3 linked regions of the Archangium primigenium genome follow. The main gene of each other region encodes a partner of the protein of the gene in region 3 in a complex. Links are inferred from orthologs where the notes say so. Each region holds a gene or a part of one and is shown on either strand. Other genes may lie near its edges.

Region 1 (4,095 bases), 1.1 Mb from region 3 along the record:
GCGCCACGCACAGCTCCACGAGCGTGGCCCCGGCCTCCCGCGCGCGCCAGGTCTCCTCGAGGAGCCGCTCCGCGGGCAGGCGGGCGCGCACCGCCTCGAGCAGCGCGTCCGCGTCGTCGGCGAGCCGGTTGCCCGCGGGGCTGTCCGGGGTGAACGACTGGAGGACGAGCGTCCCCTTGGGAAGGGCCGAGAGGACGCGGGCCGTGATGGCCTCGGCGCTCTGCTCCAGGGTCTGCGTCGAGGAGGGCAGGGTGGCGAGCACGCGGATGCCGGTCCGCGCGAAGACGGGCGGCTCCTCGGGGCGCTCGGCGCTCTCCACGAGCACCTCGCCCAGCATCCGGGGGGAGGCTCCCGCCCACGCCAGTTCCTCGAAGAGATGGGCCTCGAAGCCCGCCCGGCAGGTCCACAGCCACCGGCCGGGTTGGGCGGGGAGCATCGCCGGGGGCGGCGTGGGGGCCTTGACGCGGGCGGGAGTGGCGGGGGCCTTGGGCGGCGCGGCCGGGGCCGGGGCGCTCTTGGGGCCCCGGCCCGGGGGCGAGCCCTTCTGGGGCCGGGAGGGGGGACGTCGGGGAGGGCGGCGGTCGTCTTTTCGGCGAGAGGGCATTGCGTGGTCTCGGTTCCGATTTACTGTGTCGTGCCGCTCGCGCGGCGGCCAATCAGGTGGAATGACGCGGGAGAAACGCATGGTTTCCTTCCTGCATCCCACCTACACTCCAGGGATTTCCTTTCCACTCGCCACGTCCCATCGCGGATCCTCCGGCGAGAGAGCCACAATCGCATGATCGAATGGACGCTGAAGAAGATCATCGGGACGAAGAATGAGCGTGAGCTCAAGAAGGCGATCCCGAAGGTAGGCCGCATCAACGAGCTGGAAAGCAAGATGCGGGCCCTCAAGGACGAGGATTTCCCCGCCGCCACCGCCCGCATGAAGCAGGAGGTGCAGAACGGCCGTCCGCTGGACGAGCTGCTGTTCGACTCGTTCGCCCTCGTGCGCGAGGCCGCCCGCCGGGTGATCGGCCAGCGGCACTACGACGTGCAGATGATTGGCGGCATGTTCCTGCACCAGGGCTGCATCGCGGAGATGCGCACGGGCGAGGGCAAGACGCTCACCGCCACGCTGCCCAGCTACCTCAACGCCCTGTCGGGCCGCGGCGTGCACGTGGTGACGGTGAACGACTACCTGGCCCGGCGTGACGCCGAGCACATGGGGCGCGTGCACCACTTCCTGGGCATGACGACGGGCTGCATCCTGCACGAGCTCAACGACCGGCAGCGACAGGAGTCCTACCGGGCGGACATCACCTACGGGCAGAACAACGAGTTCGGCTTCGACTACCTGCGCGACAACATGAAGTTCCGCCTGCAGGACTACGTCCAGCGCGAGCTGAACTTCGCCATCGTGGACGAGGTGGACTCCATCCTCATCGACGAGGCGCGCACCCCGCTCATCATCTCCGGCCCCACGGACGACACCACCGACAAGTACTACAACGTCGACAAGGTCATCCCCGGCCTGGTGCCCGACCAGGACTACATCCTGGATGAGAAGCACAAGTCGGTGTCGCTCACGGACGCGGGCATCGAGAAGGTGCAGAAGCGGCTGAGCATCGGCAACCTCTACGATCCGGGCGAGATCGAGACGCTGCACCACGTGGACCAGGCGCTGCGCGCCCACACCCTCTACCGCCGCGACCGCGACTACGTGGTGCGCGACGGCGAGGTGATGATCGTCGACGAGTTCACCGGCCGCCTCATGCCCGGCCGCCGCTGGTCGGATGGCCTGCACCAGGCCGTCGAGGCCAAGGAAGGCGTGAACATCGAGAACGAGAACCAGACGCTGGCGACCATCTCGTTCCAGAACTACTTCCGCATGTACTCCAAGCTCTCGGGCATGACCGGCACCGCCGACACCGAGGCCGAGGAGTTCGCGAAGATCTACAACCTCGAGGTCCGCGTGGTGCCGACCAACCGGCCCATGATCCGCGACGACTTGGAGGACGTGGTCTACAAGACCGAGCGCGAGAAGTTCGAGGCGGTGTGCAAGGACCTCGAGGACTTCCACAAGAAGGGCCAGCCGGTGCTGGTGGGCACGGTGTCCATCGCCAAGAGCGAGGTGGTGGCCAGCTTCCTCAAGAAGCGGGGCATTCCCCACAACGTGCTCAACGCCAAGCAGCACGAGCGCGAGGCGGACATCATCGCGCAGGCGGGCCGCAAGGGCGCCATCACCATCTCCACGAACATGGCGGGCCGCGGCACGGACATCCTCCTGGGTGGCAACCCCGAGGTGATGGCCAAGAACGAGGTGGGTCCCGAGCCCCAGCCGCCGCCTCCGCCCACGGACGGCCAGCCGCTGGATCTCACGGCCTTCCAGGCGGAGCTCGCCGCGCACAAGGCGCGCTTCACCGAGGTGCTCGCCAAGTACAAGGCGCAGACGGCCAAGGAGCGCGAGGAAGTGGTGGCCGCCGGCGGTCTGTGCATCGTGGGCACCGAGCGCCACGAGTCGCGCCGCATCGACAACCAGCTGCGTGGCCGCGCCGGCCGCCAGGGTGACCCGGGCACCAGCCGCTTCTACCTGTCGCTCGAGGACGACCTCATGCGCATCTTCGGCTCCGAGCGCATCTCGGGGCTCATGGAGCGCCTGGGCATGGAGGAGGGCGAGGTCATCGAGCACACCTGGCTCAGCCGCGCCATCGAGGGCGCCCAGCGGCGCGTCGAGGGACACAACTTCGACATCCGCAAGAACCTGCTCGAGTACGACGACGTGATGAACCAGCAGCGGCGCACCATCTACAAGCTGCGCCGCAAGGTGCTGGCCGCCGGCGCCGGCATCCCGCTCGTGGAGTACGACGAGGACAAGAAGACGCGCGTCAAGCTGCGCACCGAGCAGACCGTGTCGTGGGCCGACTACAAGGAGATGATCCTCGACGCCGTCGAGGACGTCATCGTGGCGCTCACGGACACCTACTGCGCCACCAACAACCCCAACACGTGGGACCTGGAGGCGCTCGCGCGCGGCGTGAAGGAGACGTTCAACCTCGAGCTGTCGTTCGCGGGCACGGGCAACCGGGAGGACCTGCAGAACGAGATCTACAAGGCCGCCGAGAAGGTCATCCAGGCGCGCGAGGAGGAGTTCGGCGAGGAGTTCCTGCGCTTCCTCCAGGTGCGCTACCTGGTCTCCATCGACACCCTGTGGAAGGACCACCTGCTGGCCATGGATCACCTGCGCCAGGGCATCGGCCTGCGTGGCTACGGCCAGAAGGATCCCAAGCAGGAGTACAAGAAGGAGGGCTACGCGGGCTTCATGCAGATGCTCGGCGCCATCAGCTCGCAGTTCGTCAGCCAGATGATGCGCGTGCAGGCGCGCGCGGCCGCCGCCGCCGCCGAGGAGACCGCCCGGCTCGCCCGGCAGATGGCGCAGCGCCAGCGTCAGATGCAGGAGGGCCGCGCGGACGCCGAGGGCAAGCTGGCCGAGCCGGTCGCCCCCCGCGCCGCCACCCCGGCCGCGGATCCGAGCGCTCCCCGGGTCGGCCGCAACGATCCCTGCCCCTGCGGCAGCGGCAAGAAGTACAAGAAGTGCCACGGCGCCGCCGAGGCCAGCGTCTAGGTCCGTGCGCCCCGGAGGGCCCCAACCCCGGAATTCCGGTGTGGGGCCCTCCATGCATACCCCGTTCCCAGATGTCGTGAAGCTTGCGCCGTCGGGAAGGGTTTTGTTAGAGAAGCCGCGCCCGCCGCCAGCCCCTGGGCGGTGGCGGGCAGGTCGTTGAAGTCCACACCCACTACACACACGCGCGTGCCGGCGCTCGGTGCTCCCCCCGGGAGCCAACCGCCGGATTCACCTCGCCCGTGGAGGAAGAAACCGAGATGGAAACCCAAGACACGCAGCAGCAGGCCATGGCCGCCTCCAGCGGCATCACGATGCGGCAGCTGCTGGAGGCCGGTGTTCACTTCGGCCACCAGACCAAGCGCTGGAACCCGAAGATGAAGCCCTACATCTTCGGCGCCCGCAACGGCATCTACATCATCGACCTGCAGAAGACGGTCAACCTGGCCCGCTCGGCCTTCCGCTTCGTGTCGGATCTGACGGCGCGCGGTGGC
Region 2 (3,453 bases), 2.4 Mb from region 3 along the record:
GCGGCGCCATGGCCTACACGTTCCTCAAGGCCCAGGGCATTGAAGTGGGCAAGAGCCGCGTCGAGGAGGACAAGCTCTCCCTGGCGCAGCGCATGCTGGAGGCGGCCCAGCGGCTCAAGACGTCGCTCGTGCTGCCCGTCGACCACATCTGCAGCACGGAGCTGGGCGACAAGGGCCCCCTGCGCGAGATTCCCGACCGGCACATCCCCGCGGACCTCATCGGCCTGGACATCGGCCCGAAGACGCGCGCCATGTTCGCCGAGCACATCCGCAACGCCAAGACGGTGGTGTGGAACGGCCCCATGGGCATGTTCGAGGTGGCGCGCTACGCCGCCGGCACGCGCTCGGTGGCCGAGGCCATGGTGGCCAACCGGGGCGCGGTGACGATCGTGGGCGGCGGAGACAGCGCCGCGGCGGTCAACGACATGGGCCTGGGCAAGAAGCTCAGCCACGTGTCCACCGGCGGCGGCGCCTCGCTGGAGTTCCTCGAGGGCCGTGAGCTGCCGGGCGTCAAGGCGCTCGAGACGAAGTAGTTCCCCACCCATTCGCGGTCCACACCTCCCCGGGAGGCGGTTCTCATCATGGCGGCACGACGCAAGCTCATCGCGGGCAACTGGAAGATGAACAAGACGGTCTCCGAGGGACTCGCCCTGGTGCGCGAGCTCAAGGGCCTGGTCGCCTCGATTCCGGCGGAGCGGGTGGAGGTGGCCGTGGCGCCGACCTTCGTCGCGCTGCACGCGGTGGCCCAGGAGCTCGAGGGCTCGGCGGTGAAGCTCGCCGGGCAGAACTGCCACTGGGAGGCGAGCGGCGCCTTCACCGGGGAGATCTCCGCGGGCATGCTCAAGGACGTGGGCTGCACCTACGTGATCCTGGGCCACTCCGAGCGTCGGCAGTTCTTCGGCGAGACGGACGAGACGGTGAACAAGCGGGCCCGGGCGGTGCTCAAGGCGGGGCTCATCCCCATCCTCTGCGTGGGCGAGACGCTGGCCGAGCGCGAGGCGAACCGCACGCTGGAGGTGGTGGAGCGCCAGGTGGCGGGCGGGCTCGCGGGCTTCCAGGCGGCCGAGGTGGCCACGTTCGTGCTGGCCTACGAGCCGGTGTGGGCGATCGGCACGGGCCGCACGGCCACGAGCGCCCAGGCGCAGGAGGTGCACAAGGCCCTGCGCGCGCACCTGACGAAGCTGTACGACGCGGGGACGGCCGAGCGGGTGCTCATCCAGTACGGGGGGAGCGTGAAGCCGGACAACGCGGCGGAGTTGCTGGGCCAGCCGGACGTGGACGGGGCACTGGTGGGGGGCGCGAGCCTGAAGGCGGGGGACTTCGCGGCCATCATCCGGGGCGGGGTGGGGGCGTAGGTAGGAACATTGTCAGTGTCCGCACCGTTCGGTTAGGCTGCGCGACCTTTATTTCAGGACCGGAAAGAAGAGCGAAAGCATGTTGACCTTCGTGACGATCGTGCACGTCCTGCTGTGCGTGTTCATGATCTTCGTCATCCTGTTGCAGCCTGGGAAGGACGCGGGCATGGGCTCGGCGCTGGGCGGTGGCGCCGCGACGAGCGCGTTCGGCGGCCGCGGTGCGACGACGTTCCTCACCAAGGTGACGGGCGTCTGCGCGGCGCTGTTCTTCATCACCTCGCTGGGCCTGTCCTTCGTGGGCATGCGCGGCTCGGTGGCGGCGGGTGTGGTGGCCAAGCCGGCGGCGCCGGTCGAGGCGCCGGCCCCGGGTCCGTCCACCACGGGCGCGCCCCCGGCGGGGCAGATTCCCGCGGCCAACCCGCAGGACGCGGCGGGCCCGAACCCGGGCACCACGCCCACGCCGGCTCCGGGAGCTCCGGGCAGCGTGGAGCAGCCGCGTCCGGCCGAGACGCAGGCCCCGGCGCCCCAGCAGTAGGCGGGCGAGCGGCCTCCCGGCCCTCGGGGAAAAACGAGGGCCGGGGTCGCTAAAAGTTGTTGTCGGCGGCGAGGTTCGTGGTACTAGAGGCCCCGTCGCAACGCGGTTCGCGGTTCGCAGCAAGCCCAGGTGGTGGAACTGGTAGACACACCAGCTTGAGGGGCTGGCGCCGAAAGGTGTGCGGGTTCGAATCCCGCCTTGGGCACTCAGAAAGAAGCCCCCGAGTCGAAAGACTCGGGGGCTTCTTTCTTTTCCGGAAGGGCTACGGCGTGGCCGGTGGCGCCGCGCGGGCGGGCTTCTCGGCGTGCGAACGCCAGATGAACGAGTACACGTCCATCAGGTCTCGGGGGTGGTGTCCAGCCTCGATGAGCCGCTTCTGGGTGGCGAGCGCGACCTCTCGGAAACGGGCGTAGGCGGCCCCCGTCACCGGCTGTGACTTGTCGACGGGGAGCCCCACCAGCGCCCCCTGGGCCTCGAAGGCCGTGGGCTTCACGCAGACATGCTCGGTGGGGTGGTACATGGCGGAGAGCAGCGTCGCCAGGGGCCAGGTCACCTTCTTCGCCTTTCCCTCGGCGTCGGAGATGTTCACCGTGTCGACGAAGCGCTCGAAGCGTCCGGCGTAGTCGCTCGTGCCATGCAGCAGGGTCTTGGTCGCGGCGATGAACGGGGCGTGGTCCTCGGCCTTCATCGCCCCCAGCGCGATGGCGCCCTCCATGGGGTGCACGATGTTCGTGAACTGGATGAGCTTCTTCGTGGCCGCGAGGAGTTCCTCTTCGCTGGCCGTCTCGAAGCGCTCGGGGGACAGGTGCTCCTGGGCGAAGGCGATCGCCGCGGTCTTGTACCCGTTCTTGCCCTTGCGATCCGCGCGGCCCCGCTCCTCCTCGATGAAGCGCTCTCCCTCGAATCCTCCGACGAAGAACGTCTCGAACCAGCGGACTTGATCCGCGAACGCGGCGTAGAGCGGGGGCGGAGCCGTGGGCTTCTTGCCCTTCTTCGTGCTCTTCGCGGTGGCCGCCTTCAGCGGTCGCCCTCGCAGCTTCGCATCGAGCGCGATCGCATCACCCGGGCTCATGTCCGCGGACTTCAATCCCTTGATGAGCAGCTTGTTGAAGACGCGTCTTCCCCCCTGCTCGAACAGAAGCACCCACTTGCCGTCTCGGTCCTCCAGGACGATGCCGGCGCCCCACTCCGGTTGATTCTCCAGCACGAATACGGCGGGACTCTTGGGATTGCTCAAGTGACCTCATGAGCCGGTCGTCGCATGCGCGCGGCAACAATGGCTGGGACCCAACCTGACAGGGGTGGACCTGCCCGTCGATCCCATACGCCCCCCGCTTCTTGTGCATGGTGGGTAGTGGACGCGCCAGTCGTAGCGAGGCCTCGCTCTCCTTCACGTGGGGCGTTTGAGCACCAGGGGCCACAGCTTCGCGAGCGCGGCACGCAACTCGGTCGCGCTCGGGTAGCGGTCCTCGGGGCGCTTTTGCATCAGCTTGAGCACGAGGTGTTCGAAGGGCTCGGGCAGGTCCGGGCTCAGGTGCCTGGGCGGCACGGGCGCCTCCTGGA
Region 3 (3,629 bases):
ACCAGCTCGCGACCATCGCGAGCCTCGGGCTGAAGAAGTTCGGCTCCGAGCGAATCCTTCAGGACACGCCCACGGTGCGTGGTCTGGTGAACAAGGTCCGTCACCTGGTGACGGCCGAGACGGTGCAGGGTGATGCCCCCAAGGTCACCCGTCGCAAGCCTCGGAAGATCCGGGCCCGGGACGCCGCGCGCGCCCGCGAGGCCCAGGCCGCCAAGGCCTAGGTAAGAGGACTCAGACAATGTCGACGACGCTCAACAATCTGAAGCGGCCCGAGGGCTCCTGGCACCGGAAGAAGCGGGTGGGCCGTGGACAGGGCAGCGGCCTGGGCAAGACGGCCGGTCGCGGTGGCAAGGGCCAGAAGGCTCGTTCCGGCAACATGCGGTTCGAGGGCTTCGAGGGCGGTCAGAGCCCTCTGCAGCGCCGCCTGCCGAAGTTCGGTTTCAACTCGCCCAACCGGACCATCTACGCGGTGGTGAACCTGTCGGACCTCGAGGGCTTCGACGCCGGCACCACGGTGGACGTGGAGAGCCTGGAGAAGAAGGGCCTCGTGAAGGGCCGCTACGACGGCGTGAAGGTGCTCGGCAGCGGTTCGCTCACCAAGAAGCTGACGCTGCGGGTCCACAAGCTGTCGGCTTCGGCTCGCGAGGCCATCGAGAAGGTCGGCGGTTCCGCCGAGGAGCTGCCGCTGGTGGCTCACAAGCCCGAGTCCGCCGCGAAGGCGCACGCGGGCAAGGGCGTGAAGCAGGCCCGGAAGTGAAGGTAGGGCGGGCCACACTCTCAGTGGTGTCCGCCTTGCCAACGGTGTAGGATTTCGCGCCCCTCTCCGAATGCGGATTGGGGCGCTGTTGTTCTCGCCTAAACCTTTTTAGGGGATGGATCCCACGTGGCTCTGAACGCCTTCGCCAACGTCTTCCGCATCGCGGAGTTGCGTAGCCGGCTCATCTATACGCTGATGCTGCTCGCGGTGTACCGCATCGGCATCTTCATCAACACGCCTGGGGTGGACCGGGCGGCGATGAACGCGTTCATGGACGCCCAGCGCCAGTCGGGCGGCCTGTTCTCGCTCTTCAACCTCTTTTCCGGCGGCGCCCTGAACCAGATGTCCATCTTTGGTCTGGGCATCATGCCGTACGTGTCCGCCTCCATCATCATCCAGCTGCTGGCCGTCGTGGTGCCCAGCCTGGAGCGACTGCAGAAGGAAGGTGCGGGCGGTCGTCAGAAGATCAACCAGTACACGCGCTACGGCACCATCCTGCTGTCGACGGTCCAGGGCATCGGCATCTCGCGCTGGTTGGCGTCCTTGGGTCGCTCCGACGCGGGTCAGAACGGCTTCAACCAGGTGGTCGTGCCCAACGACAACGCCTGGTTCACCTTCATGACCGTCATCAGCCTCACGGCGGGCACCGCCTTCATCATGTGGCTGGGTGAGCGGATCACCGAGCGCGGCATCGGCAATGGCATCTCGCTCATCATCTTCGCGGGCATCGTGGCGGGCCTGCTGCCGAGCGGCAAGACGCTGCTGGACCTGGTTCAGCAGGAAGTGGTGAGCATGGCCGCGGTGATCGCCCTGCTCGCCTTCATGGTGGCCGTGGTCGCCGTGGTGGTCTACGTCGAGCGAGGCATGCGCCGGATTCCGGTGCAGTACGCCAAGCGCATGGCGGGTCGCCGGATGTTCGCCGGCCAGGCCACGTACTTCCCGATGAAGGTCAACACCGCCGGTGTGATTCCCCCCATCTTCGCGGGCGCGCTGCTGTCGTTCCCCGCCACCCTGGGCACCTGGTTCCCGGTCCTGCAGGGAGTGCAGCGCAGCATCGAGGCCAGCCCCTGGGTGTACAACGGCCTCTTCGTGCTGCTGATCGTCTTCTTCTCCTTCTTCTACACGGCGCTGACCTTCCGGCCGGACGACGTGGCGGACAACATCAAGAAGCAGGGCGGCTACATCCCGGGCATCCGCCCGGGTCGTCAGACGGCGGATTTCATCGAGGGCGTGCTCAACCGCATCACCTTCGGTGGAGCGCTCTACCTGGCGGCCATCTGCGTGATCCCCTCCATCGTCACCAACCTGTTGGGCGTGCGCTTCACCTTCGGTGGCACCGCGCTGCTCATCGTCGTGGGCGTGGCGTTGGATACCGTCCAGCAGATCGAAGGCCATCTGATCAGCCGCAACTACGAGGGATTCGCGGGCCCCCGGGGTCCCCGTATTCGCGGCCGGGTTCGCGTAGCGGCCTAGTTCCTGGCTGCCGCTTCGCGGGCGCTCCTCCCCCTCACCCCGGGAGGGGCGCCTCGTCGTTCCGGGGTGTACGAGTCGCGGGCGGATGCAGCCATGGCGCACTTCCGCGCTCCTTCCTGACGCGCTGAGAGAGAACACATGAACCTCATCCTGTTGGGCCCGCCTAACGCCGGGAAGGGGACCCAGGCGAAGAAGTTGTACGCGGATTTCGCGATTCCCCAGATCTCCACGGGGGACATCCTCCGCAAGGCGGTGCGTGAAGGCACCGAGTTGGGCAAGCAGGCCGGGCCGTTGATGGCCGCGGGGGCCTTCGTGCCGGACGAGCTCGTCATTGGAATCGTCGAGGAGCGTCTCAAGGAGGCCGATTGCGCCAAGGGCTTCATCCTGGACGGCTTCCCGCGCACCACGCCGCAGGCCGATGCCCTCGATCGCATGCTGGCCAAGCTGGGCAAGGGTCTGAACGCGGTGGTGTCGTTCGAGGTGCCGCACGAGACGCTCGTCGAGCGCGGTTCGGGTCGGCGCTCATGCCCGTCCTGTGGCTCCGTCTACCACGTGACGCAGAACCCCCCGCGGCGGGCGGGCCTGTGCGACAAGGATGACTCGCCCATCGTCCAGCGCGAGGACGACACCGCCGAGGTGATCGAGCGGCGGCTCAAGAAATACGATACGGAGACCGCGCCCTTGAAGCAGTTCTACGCCCAGAAGGGCCTGCTCAAGAGCATCGACGGCGTGGGTTCCCCGGAAGGCATCTACGAGGAGCTCAAGAAGGCCCTCGGAAGGGCCTGAGCGCCTCGCCCAGCCCCGGAACCGCATGAGCCAGGTCGAGATCAAGAGCAAGGACGAGATCGTCCTCATGCGGGAGGCGGGGCGCATCGTCAGCGAGATCCTGGACGCGCTCGAGCAAGCCGTCGCACCCGGGGTCACCACTTGGGACCTCGATGCGCTCGCGGAGAAGCTGATCTACGAGAAGGGTGCCCGGCCGGCCTTCAAGGGCTACCACGGCTTTCCCGCCTGCCTGTGCGCCTCCGTGAACCACGAGGTCGTCCACGGCATCCCCTCGAGGAAGCGCACGCTTCAGGAGGGGGACCTGATGAAGCTCGACTTCGGGGTGGTGTACCGGGGGTTTTTCGGGGACTCGGCCCGCACCGTGCCCGTGGGCAAGGTGACCGCCGAGGCCCAGGCACTGATCGACGCCACGCGGGAGTCCCTGAACAAGGGGATCCAGGCCATGGTCGCGGGCAACCGGATTGGTGACATCGGCCACGCGGTGCAGGGGTATGTGGAAGCCCGGGGGTTTTCAGTGGTACGGGATTTCACTGGGCATGGAATCGGCCGTCGGTTGCACGAGAAGCCCGAGGTTCCCAACTACGGGCAATCCGGCAGTGGGATGAAGCTTCGT

Evidence for each region.
Region 1: the proteins of secY (region 3) and secA are in contact, whole or in part, in a crystal structure (PDB 3DIN), measured with the Thermotoga maritima proteins. The link is inferred for Archangium primigenium from one-to-one orthologs. Residues at the interface, in WP_004081795.1 of Thermotoga maritima: Glu108, Gly109, Glu110, Glu111, Ala236, Glu237, Arg238, Arg239, Ile240, Thr241, Ile242, Gln243, Tyr244, Ala245, Arg246, Arg247, Val248, Thr249, Gly250, Arg251, Arg252, Val253, Tyr254, Gly256, Ala257, Ser258, Thr259, Tyr260, Leu261, Pro262; in WP_004082002.1 of Thermotoga maritima: Glu261, Ala262, Arg263, Lys300, Ala301, Arg302, Thr303, Ile304, Ile305, Leu323, Tyr324, Asp325, Pro326, Val329, Ser330, Tyr333, Ile336, Lys340, Phe345, Val349, Glu363, Phe364, Tyr374, Ser375, Gly376, Gly377, Glu393, Ile395, Thr482, Ser483.
Region 2: secY (region 3) and secG share a complex: the UniProt entries of both Escherichia coli proteins name them as parts of the sec protein translocase complex. The link is inferred for Archangium primigenium from one-to-one orthologs.

The regions. Positions count from the first base shown.
Region 1 is NZ_JADWYI010000001.1:7,583,182-7,587,276, reverse strand. The notes cover bases 445-3,804. They hold secA (preprotein translocase subunit SecA), read left to right. Parts: upstream 445-778; coding sequence 779-3,604; downstream 3,605-3,804. Other genes in these bases: rlmM (23S rRNA (cytidine(2498)-2'-O)-methyltransferase RlmM), read right to left, coding at 445-604. In the rest of the region: more of rlmM, read right to left, coding at 1-444; rpsB (30S ribosomal protein S2), read left to right, coding at 3,862-4,095. UniProt on the Escherichia coli protein: Required for protein export, interacts with the SecYEG preprotein conducting channel.
Region 2 is NZ_JADWYI010000001.1:4,026,353-4,029,805, forward strand. What follows is about bases 445-3,162. They hold secG (preprotein translocase subunit SecG), read left to right. Parts: upstream 445-1,434; coding sequence 1,435-1,890; downstream 1,891-3,162. Other genes in these bases: I3V78_RS16740 (phosphoglycerate kinase), read left to right, coding at 445-533; tpiA (triose-phosphate isomerase), read left to right, coding at 582-1,355; I3V78_RS16760 (hypothetical protein), read right to left, coding at 2,153-3,127. Also shown: more of I3V78_RS16740, read left to right, coding at 1-444; I3V78_RS16765 (protein kinase domain-containing protein), read right to left, coding at 3,281-3,453. UniProt on the Escherichia coli protein: Subunit of the protein translocation channel SecYEG. Overexpression of some hybrid proteins has been thought to jam the protein secretion apparatus resulting in cell death; while this may be true it also results in FtsH-mediated degradation of SecY.
Region 3 is NZ_JADWYI010000001.1:6,442,058-6,445,686, reverse strand. Bases 163-3,056 are described here. They hold secY (preprotein translocase subunit SecY), read left to right. Parts: upstream 163-883; coding sequence 884-2,230; downstream 2,231-3,056. Other genes in these bases: map (type I methionyl aminopeptidase), read left to right, coding at 3,042-3,056; I3V78_RS26230 (adenylate kinase), read left to right, coding at 2,369-3,016; rplO (50S ribosomal protein L15), read left to right, coding at 239-757; rpmD (50S ribosomal protein L30), read left to right, coding at 163-221. Outside these bases: more of rpmD, read left to right, coding at 1-162; more of map, read left to right, coding at 3,057-3,629. UniProt on the Escherichia coli protein: The central subunit of the protein translocation channel SecYEG. Consists of two halves formed by TMs 1-5 and 6-10.